Regions from separate parts of the Cellulosimicrobium sp. 72-3 genome, predicted to be linked through region 1. Evidence: riboswitches for the same ligand, from Rfam matches in the RefSeq annotation. Region 1 holds a riboswitch; the other holds the start of a gene.
The links. Region 1 has a riboswitch for FMN ahead of pnuC (nicotinamide riboside transporter PnuC). Riboswitches for the same ligand answer to the same signal wherever they lie in the genome.

Region 1 (4,349 bases):
GGGGAAGACTGGCCGTACGGCGCCGGTCAGCGGCGCCGGCCAACCTCCGGAGGCGCACCGTGACCCCCACCCCCGCCCGGGACACCGCGTTCCCCGCCCACGACGGCGCACCCGACCAGCCGTCCGCGCGCGCGGCAGCGCGCGGCCTGCGCTTCACCGCGCGCCGCGCGTCCCGGGCCCGACGGCGGGGCGCGGCCCCCGCGCGTCGGCCCGCCGTCCCCCCGGTCGAGCGGGCGAACGGCTGGGTCGTCGCGCTGGCCGTGGCCGCAGGAGCCGTGCTCTTCTCGACCCTCGCGATGAAGGCGTTCCTCGGCGGCTGACCCTCGGTCCGGCGCCCGCGGCCCGCGCACCAGGGATCTCGCCGACGCCCGCGGTCTCACCCGCCCCAGCCATCGACGCGGGGCCACCACGGGTCTACCGTCGAAGCACGGGCGCCGCTGCCGACGGCACGCGCCCGGCCACCGTAGGGCCGGAGGCCGCCCCGGGGCTCAGGCCCCGCCGGCGGCCGCCTCGTCCCACACCACGACGTCGCCCGCCCGGACCGTGCCGGACGACAGCAGCCGGCACACGACGCCGCCCCGCGCGTGCATCGCGCGCATCGCGCCGGCCGCGATCCAGTCGTCGAGCAGGCGGCACGGCGCGGCGATCCGGAGCACCTGGAGCTCGACGTCCCCGATCCGCAGGAACGACCCCGGCTTCGTGGGCAGGTCGCCGTGGGTGAGCGTGACGTTGCGCCGGGTCAGACCGGGGTCGATCTCCTGCCCGAGGTCCGCGGAGGCGGCCGCCAGGTCGGTGAGCGTCTGGATCGTCACGTGCCGGTGCTTCGACCCGTGGTACCGGTCGCCGACGAGGCCCTTGCCCTCCTCCGCCTCGACCGCCGCGACGACCCGCGTCGGGAGTCGACGGGCCTTCGCGACGTGGATCGCGTGCACGCGAGGCTGGTCGGGCATGGCCCCAGCCTCGCACCCGGCGCCGCCGCAGGGCCACCGCCCCGGGCCGGGCGAGCGCCGGGTACCGGTGTACCGTCCGGTGCATGACCGACGTCCGCAGCCGCACCCATGCCCAGGCCGTCGACGCAGCGATCGAGCTCTTCACCCGCAAGGGGTACGAGCAGACGACCGTCGAGGAGATCGCCGACGCCGCCCAGGTCAGCCGCGCCACCTTCTTCCGCCGCTACGGGTCCAAGGAGGACGTGGTCTTCGCGGACCACGAGCTCCTGCTCGACGAGGTCGTCGTCATGCTCGCCGCGACGCGGCCCGTGCCCGACGCCGAGGGGCACCTCACGCCCGACCCGACGGTCGACCCGTACCTCGAGGTGTGCCGCGCGGCGCGGCTGGTGTTCGACCACCACGTCGGGCAGCGCGAGACGTCCCTGGCCCGCTGGCAGCTACTCCAGCAGGTGCCGGCGCTGCGCGACCGCGAGCTCGTCACGACCCACCGCTACGAGCGCGCGTTCACCGCGTACCTGCGCGACGCGCTCCCGCCGGACGAGCGCCGCTCGACGGCGTCCATCGCGTTCGCGGCGTCCGTCGTCGCCGTGCACAACGCGCTCCTGCGCCGGTGGCTGCGCTCCCCCGAGCAGGACCTGCGCCCCCAGCTCGAGGAGGCGTTCGCGGACCTGCGCCGCGCCGCCGTCGGCCGGTACGCCGCGCCGGACGGCGCCGCCCGGGAGCGCAGCGGGGACGGCGTGCCCGCGGCGCGCCGCGTCGTCGTGACCGTGGTGGACGCGGACGCGGACGCGCAGGGCGTCGCGGACGACGTCGCGCGCGCCGTCCGCGACGCCCTGGCCTGACCCCTCCTGCCCCGCCCCGCCGAGCAGGTCGTCCTGGTTCGTCTGCGCCCGCGGACGGACCAGGACCACCTGCTCGGCGGCGCAGGGTCGCATCGTGTTCCAGTCCGTGGGACGGTGCGGGGCGAGTCCCGTGCTCGGGGAATGCGCGAGTAGCATCGGCGGTTGCAGAACGCAGTACGCACGAACGTGCTCCGGGGTCGGTGCAATTCCGAGCCGGCGGTGACAGTCCGCGACCCGCGCCCACGCGCGGTTGACCTGGTGGAACTCCAGGACCGACGGTGACAGTCCGGATGGGAGGAAGCACGTGCGGCGCGGCCGTCCTCGGCCGGGCTCTCGCGAGCCCGCGCGACGGGGCGCGGTCTCGCCGTGGTGAGCGACGCCGTCGGGCCCTCGTGGCCCGGCCCGGCCGCCCGCCCTCACCCCGGAGCGCCCGTGCCCGGGAGGACGAGGACATCCGATGGACCTGATCCACGCGCTGTTCGACGCGCAGCTGACGATCGGCGACCAGCATCTGCTGTGGCGCGAGATCGTGGGCAACGGGTTCGGCCTGGCGTCGGCGCTGGGCGGCATGCGGCGCAAGGTGTGGGCGTGGCCCGTGGGCATCGTCGGCAACCTGCTGCTGCTCACGGTGTTCCTCGGCGCGGTGTTCGCGACGCCCAACCCCGTCAACCTGCTCGGCCAGGCGGGCCGCCAGGTGATGTTCGTCGTCGTGTCGGTCTACGGGTGGGTGCAGTGGCGCAAGACCCAGGCGCGGCTCGGTGACGCCGACGCGGACAGCCACGGCGTCGCCGTCGTGCCGCGCTGGGCGTCGTGGCGCCAGCGCGTGTTCCTCGTCGTCGCGCTCGTCGGCGGCACAGCCCTCCTGACCCCGGTCTTCCGCGCGCTCGAGTCGTACGAGCCCGTCTGGGCCGACGCGTGGATCTTCATGGGCTCGCTGCTCGCGACGTACGGCATGGCGAAGGGCTGGGTCGAGTTCTGGCTCATCTGGGTCGCCGTGGACGTCGTGGGCGTGCCCCTGCTGATCTCGGCCGGCTTCTACGCGTCCGCGTTCATGTACGTGTTCTACGGCGCGTTCACGCTCGTCGGGTTCTTCGTGTGGTGGCGCGTCAACCGCCGCGCGGCCGCCGCTGCCGAGGCGGACGCCGCGGCGGCGGGCGCGCCCGCCTGACCCGCCGGTCACCCGACCCAACCCAACACCGATACCCCGTCTCGATTGACTGAGACGGGGTATCGCTGCACTATGGGAGGGACCGCCGCCGACGCCGGGCCCGCACCCCGGGCAACCGCGTCGAGGACGGTCGACCGACCGCAGCCGCCCTCCCAGGGGAGCACCGATGCCCACCACCCCGATCATGCCCGGCGTCACCGAGCCCACCTACGACCTCGCGACCCCGCTCGACCTCGACTACGCCGGCGCGTTCGCCGACGCGACCGAGGAGGACCGCGCCCACCTGCAGCGCGTCCGGCAGTTCGTCCAGGACGAGGTGCTGCCCGTCATCGACGACTACTGGGAGCGCGCCGAGGTCCCGTTCGACCTCGTCAAGCGCATGGGCGAGCTCGACCTGCTGCGTGACGGCGTCGACGTCGACGGTCGTCCGCACGTGAGCCAGCTCGCCGCCGGCCTCGCCGCCATGGAGATGTCGCGCGGCGACGGCTCCGTCGCGACGATCTGCGGCGTCCAGGGCGGTCTCGCGCTGCGCAGCATCCAGATGCTCGGCTCCGACGAGCAGCGGGCGAAGTACGCCGAGCCCATGGCGCGCGGGGAGATCCTCGGTGCGTTCGCGCTCACCGAGCCCACCCACGGCTCGGACTCCGTCTCGCTCGAGACGACGGCGCGCAAGGAGACGCGCGACGGCGTCGAGGGCTACGTGCTGAACGGCGAGAAGAAGTGGATCGGCAACGGGTCGTCGGGCCACATCACGGTCGTGTGGGCGCGCCTCGTCGGCGACGACGGCGATGGCCAGGTCCACGGGTTCGTCGTGCCGCAGGACAACCCGGGCTACACGGGCACGACCATCACCGGCAAGGTGTCGCTCCGCGCGATCTGGCAGGCGCACGTCGTGCTCGACGACGTGTTCGTCCCCGCCGAGAACGCCCTGCCCGGCGCGCGGTCGTTCAAGGACACGTCGCGCGTGCTCTTCGCGACGCGCCTCGGGGTGGCGTGGGCCGCCGTCGGGCACGCGGTCGCGTGCTACGAGGCCGCGGTCGCGTACGCGAAGCAGCGCGTCCAGTTCGGGCGCCCGCTCGCCGCGAACCAGATGGTGCAGGAGCGCCTCACGCGGATGCTCTCGACGATCACGCAGCTCCAGCTCCTCGTCGCGCAGATGACGCGGCTCGACGAGGCGGGGACGCTCACCGGCCCGCAGGCGTCGCTCGCGAAGTACACGTGCACCCGCGGGGCGCGCGAGGTCGCGGCGAGCGCGCGCGACCTGCTCGGCGGCAACGGGATCCTGCTCCAGAACCGCGTCGCGCGGCACTTCGCCGACATCGAGGCCCTGCACACGTACGAGGGCACCGAGTCGGTCCAGGCGCTCATCGTCGGGCGCGACATCACGGG
Region 2 (4,349 bases), 1.6 Mb from region 1:
TCCGGGTCGAGGTAGATCGTGTCCTCGGCGGTGTGCCGGTAGGCGGGCTTGGGGCGCCAGGCCGACGCGTACGCGTAGCCCGCGACGACGGCGCCGGTCGGGGAGCCCGGGGCGTCGACCTCGGCGACGAGGAACGGCAGGCCGCGCGCGACGACGTCGTCGAGCTTGCGGTGCCACGCCGGGACGTCCCAGACCTCCTCCTCGAACGTCACGCACGTGTCACGCACGAACGGGGCGGCGATCTCCGCGACCCGCGGCAGGTCGTGCACCGTGGCCGGGCGCACCGTCACGGCGGGCGCGGAGGCGCGCGGGTCCCCGGGGCGGTGCGGCGTGCCGGGAACGGAGGCAGGGGCCGGGCCGGGGGAGGGGGAGGAGAGGTCGCTCACGCGACGAGGGTACGAGCACCGGGCTCCGGCACGCGCCCCTAGGCTGGGCCCATGGCAGCCCTCATCGCACCGAGCATCCTGTCCGCCGACTTCGCGAACCTCGAGCGCGACCTGAACGCGATCGCCACGGCGGACTACGCGCACGTCGACGTCATGGACAACCACTTCGTGCCGAACCTCACGCTCGGGCTGCCGGTGTTCGAGCGCCTGGCGCAGGTGTCGCCCGTCCCGATCGACGCCCACCTCATGATCGAGGACCCTGACCGCTGGGCGCCGGCCTACGCGGAGGCGGGCGCGGCGTCGGTCACGTTCCACGCCGAGGCCGCTGCTGCCCCTGTGCGGCTCGCTCGCGAGCTCCGCCGCCTGGGAGCCCGCGCAGGCGTCGCGCTGCGCCCTGCGACGCCGGTGGAGCCCTTCCTGGACCTGCTGACCGAGGTGGACATGATCCTTGTCATGACGGTCGAGCCGGGCTTCGGCGGGCAGTCCTTCATCGAGGGGACGCTGCCGAAGATCCGGCGGGCGCGCGAGGCCGTGAGCGAGTCGGGTCTCGACGTGTGGATCCAGGTCGACGGGGGAGTGTCGCGGTCGACGATCGAGCGGGCCGCGGACGCGGGGGCGAACGTCTTCGTCGCCGGGTCGGCGGTCTACGGGGCGGAGAACGTGCCCGAGGAGATCCAGGCGCTGCGCGAGCTGGCGGAGGCGTCGGCGCACGCTCACTGACGCCAGGACGAGAAAGGGCCCTCTTCGGGCCCTTTCTTCGTTCCACATAAAATAGTGTGCCAAGCGCGTATCTTCCGTCTACGAGACCGCGAGAAGCTCACCACCGAGCAAGGAGGAGAGGGTGGAGCCAGCCGTCGGGCGGCGAAGCTCGACGGCTCAGGGGGAGGCGGTGCTCGCGAGCGGCGACCTCGACGGGGCGGGCGAGGCCGCGTCGGACCGCCGGTCGCACCCGTGCCGGTCGCACCCGCGCGGGGCGTACCCGGAGTAACATCGGCGGTTGCAGTACGCAGTACGCACGAACGTGCTCCGGGGTCGGTGCAATTCCGAGCCGGCGGTGACAGTCCGCGACCCGCGCCCACGCGCGGTTGACCTGGTGGAACTCCAGGACCGACGGTGAAAGTCCGGATGGGAGGAAGCACGTGCGGCGTGGCCACGCCTCGGCGCGTGGTGCTCCGGCGACCCGCCGGCGCACTCGTCCGGGACGGTGACGGCCTCGCCGTGGTGAGCGACGCCGTCGAGCCCTCGTGGCTCGACCCGACGCCCGCCCTCACCCCGGAGCACCCGTGCCCGGGAGGAGGACGATGGGCGAGCACCCCCGCACCCTGACGGTCGACGCCGCGATGACGCGCGCGCTCGAGCTGGCGGCCCGAGGGCCGGCACACGGGCCGAACCCGCGCGTCGGGTGCGTCCTGCTGGGCCCTCCGCCCGACGCACCCGTGCCCGACGGCGCGGCGCCGGACTCGCTCGACCCGCACCCGCGGCCCGTGCTCGCCGAGGGGTGGCACCGTGGCGCGGGGACGCCGCACGCCGAGGCGGCGGCCCTCGCGGACGCTCGGGCGCGCGGCGTCGACGTGGCCGGCGCGACGGCGGTCGTGACGCTCGAGCCGTGCGCCCACACCGGTCGCACCGGCCCGTGCGCCGACGCCCTCGTCGCCGCGGGCGTGGCGGAGGTCGTGCTCGCCGTCGACGATCCGAACCCCGTCGCCACGGGCGGCGCGCACCGGCTGCGGGCCGCGGGGGTCCGCGTCGTGCGCGGCCTGCGCGCCGCCGAGGGCGAGGAGCTCCTGCGGGTGTGGCTCACGGCCGTCCGGCGCGGCACGCCGTACGTGACGCTCAAGACGGCCACGACGCTCGACGGCTACGTCGCCGCGGAGGACGGGACGAGCCGGTGGATCACCGGGCCCGCGGCGCGCGAGCACGCGCACCGCGTGCGCGCGGAGGTGGACGCGATCGCCGTCGGCACGGGCACGCTCCTGGCCGACGACCCCGAGCTCACCGCGCGGGTGCCCGCCCGCGGCTCGTCCCACGAGGCCGCGAGCGCCGTGCGTCTGGCGGAGCACCAGCCGTTGCGCGTGGTCGTGGGTTTGCGGGGTGTCCCGCCGGCGGCGCGGGTCCGCGGGGAGGGTGGCGAGCTGGTGCACGTGCTGACGCGGGACGTCGGTGAGGTGCTGGAGCGGCTCGCGGAGCGCGAGGTGCGGCACGTGCTGGTGGAGGGCGGTCCGACGCTGGCGACGGCGTTCCTGGCCGCGGGCGCGGTGGACGAGCTGCACGCGTACGTGGCGCCGGTGCTGCTGGGGAGCGGGCGGCGAGCGGTGGACGGGTTGGGTGTGGCGACGATCACCGACGCGCACCGGTTCCGCACGGTGGAGGTGAGGCGTGTCGGGGACGACGCGCTGGTGGTGTCCAGGAGGAGCACGGAAGGACGGGTGGGTTGATGTTCACGGGGATCGTGGAGGAGATCGGCAGGGTCCGGGGGATCGGGTTCCCGGGCGGCGTGGGGGAGGACGCGGTGCTCACGGTCGAGGGGCCGCTCGCGGCGTCGGACGCGGGGCTCGGTGACTCGATCGCGGTGAACGGGGTGTGCCTGACGGTCACGAGCCTCGGGGGCGACGGGTCGTTCACGGCGGACGTGATGCCGGAGTCGTTGCGTCGGACTGCGCTGGGTGACCTCGTGGCGGGGTCGCCGGTGAACCTGGAGCGGGCCGTCCGGGCGGACGCGCGGCTGGGCGGTCATGTGGTGCAGGGCCACGTGGACGGCGTCGGGACGCTCGTGAGCCGCGCGCCGGGGGAGCGGTGGGACGACCTGGTGCTCTCCGCGCCTGGGGGGCTGACGCGCTACGTGGCGGAGAAGGGTTCGATCGCGGTGAGCGGGGTGTCGTTGACGGTGACGCACGTGGACGAGGAGACGTTCGGTGTCTCGCTGATCCCGACGACGCTCGAGGCGACGATCCTCGGTGCCCTGGTGCCGGGCGACCGGGTGAACCTCGAGGTGGACGTGCTCGCGAAGTACGTCGAACGCCTGCTGGTGTCCGGCGTGGTCCCCGGGAGCGCGTCGTGACGGGCGCGGGGTCCGCGAGCGCCGCGGTGCCGGAGGGGTCGGAGGGCGTGCGGCCGGGGTCGGTCGAGGAGGCGTTGGCGGCGATCCGGGCGGGGCGTCCGGTGCTGGTGGCGGACTCGCCGGACCGGGAAAATGAGGCGGACGTGGTGTTCGCGGCGCAGGGGGTGTCGGCGGAGTGGGTGGCGTGGACGATCCGGCACTCGTCGGGGTACCTGTGCGCGCCGATGCCGGCGGTGCGGGCGGACGCGTTGGAGCTGCCGTTGATGGTGCCGCACAGCCAGGACCCGCGGCGGACGGCGTACACGGTGACGGTGGACGCGGCGACGGGGGTGTCGACGGGGATCTCGGCGGAGGACCGGGCGCGGACGTTGCGGGTGCTGGCGGACCCGGGGTCGGGTGCGGGGGACCTGATCCGGCCGGGTCACGTGCTGCCGTTGCGGGCGGTGCCGGGGGGTGTGCTGCATCGTGCGGGGCACACGGAGGCCGCGGTGGACCTGGTGCGTCTGGCGGGGAGGGGTGAGGTAGGGGGTATCGCGGAGCTGGTACACGACGACGGGTCGATGATGCGTCTGGGGGACGCGGCGGCGTTGGCGGAGCGTGACGGGTTGGTGCTGATCACGATCGCGGACCTGGTGGCGTGGCGGCGGGTGCACGACCCTGCGCCTGCGGTGGCCACGGAGGTGCCGGGTCGGGAGGCTTTGGTGCGGCGGGTGCACCGCACGTCGTCGGCGGAGCTCCCGACGGTGCACGGCCGGTTCCGGGTGGTGGGGTACCGGGACCTGCGTACGGGGGCGGAGCACGTGGCCCTGGTCCCTGCGGTCCCCCCTGCTGGTGCCTCGGGTCGGGGCGAGGCCGGTGCGGAGGCCGCGAGCGCCGTCGGGACGGAGGTGGTGCCGGTGGTGCGG

Region 2: it holds a riboswitch for FMN, as region 1 does, so the genes downstream of both, ribD (bifunctional diaminohydroxyphosphoribosylaminopyrimidine deaminase/5-amino-6-(5-phosphoribosylamino)uracil reductase RibD) here and pnuC (nicotinamide riboside transporter PnuC) in region 1, are expected to answer to the same signal.

What each region holds. Positions count from the first base shown of each region.
Region 1 is NZ_CP053419.1:3,623,881-3,628,229, forward strand. It holds gene HKK73_RS16230 (hypothetical protein) at 60-320, shown strand; gene HKK73_RS16235 (MOSC domain-containing protein) at 489-950, opposite strand; gene HKK73_RS16240 (TetR/AcrR family transcriptional regulator) at 1,034-1,792, shown strand; FMN riboswitch at 1,975-2,100, shown strand; gene pnuC (nicotinamide riboside transporter PnuC) at 2,250-2,960, shown strand; gene HKK73_RS16250 (acyl-CoA dehydrogenase family protein) at 3,127-4,349, shown strand, end outside.
Region 2 is NZ_CP053419.1:2,068,762-2,073,110, forward strand. It holds gene HKK73_RS09380 (GNAT family N-acetyltransferase) at 1-386, opposite strand, end outside; gene rpe (ribulose-phosphate 3-epimerase) at 438-1,106, shown strand; FMN riboswitch at 1,404-1,529, shown strand; gene ribD (bifunctional diaminohydroxyphosphoribosylaminopyrimidine deaminase/5-amino-6-(5-phosphoribosylamino)uracil reductase RibD) at 1,688-2,821, shown strand; gene HKK73_RS09395 (riboflavin synthase) at 2,821-3,444, shown strand; gene ribB (3,4-dihydroxy-2-butanone-4-phosphate synthase) at 3,441-4,349, shown strand, end outside.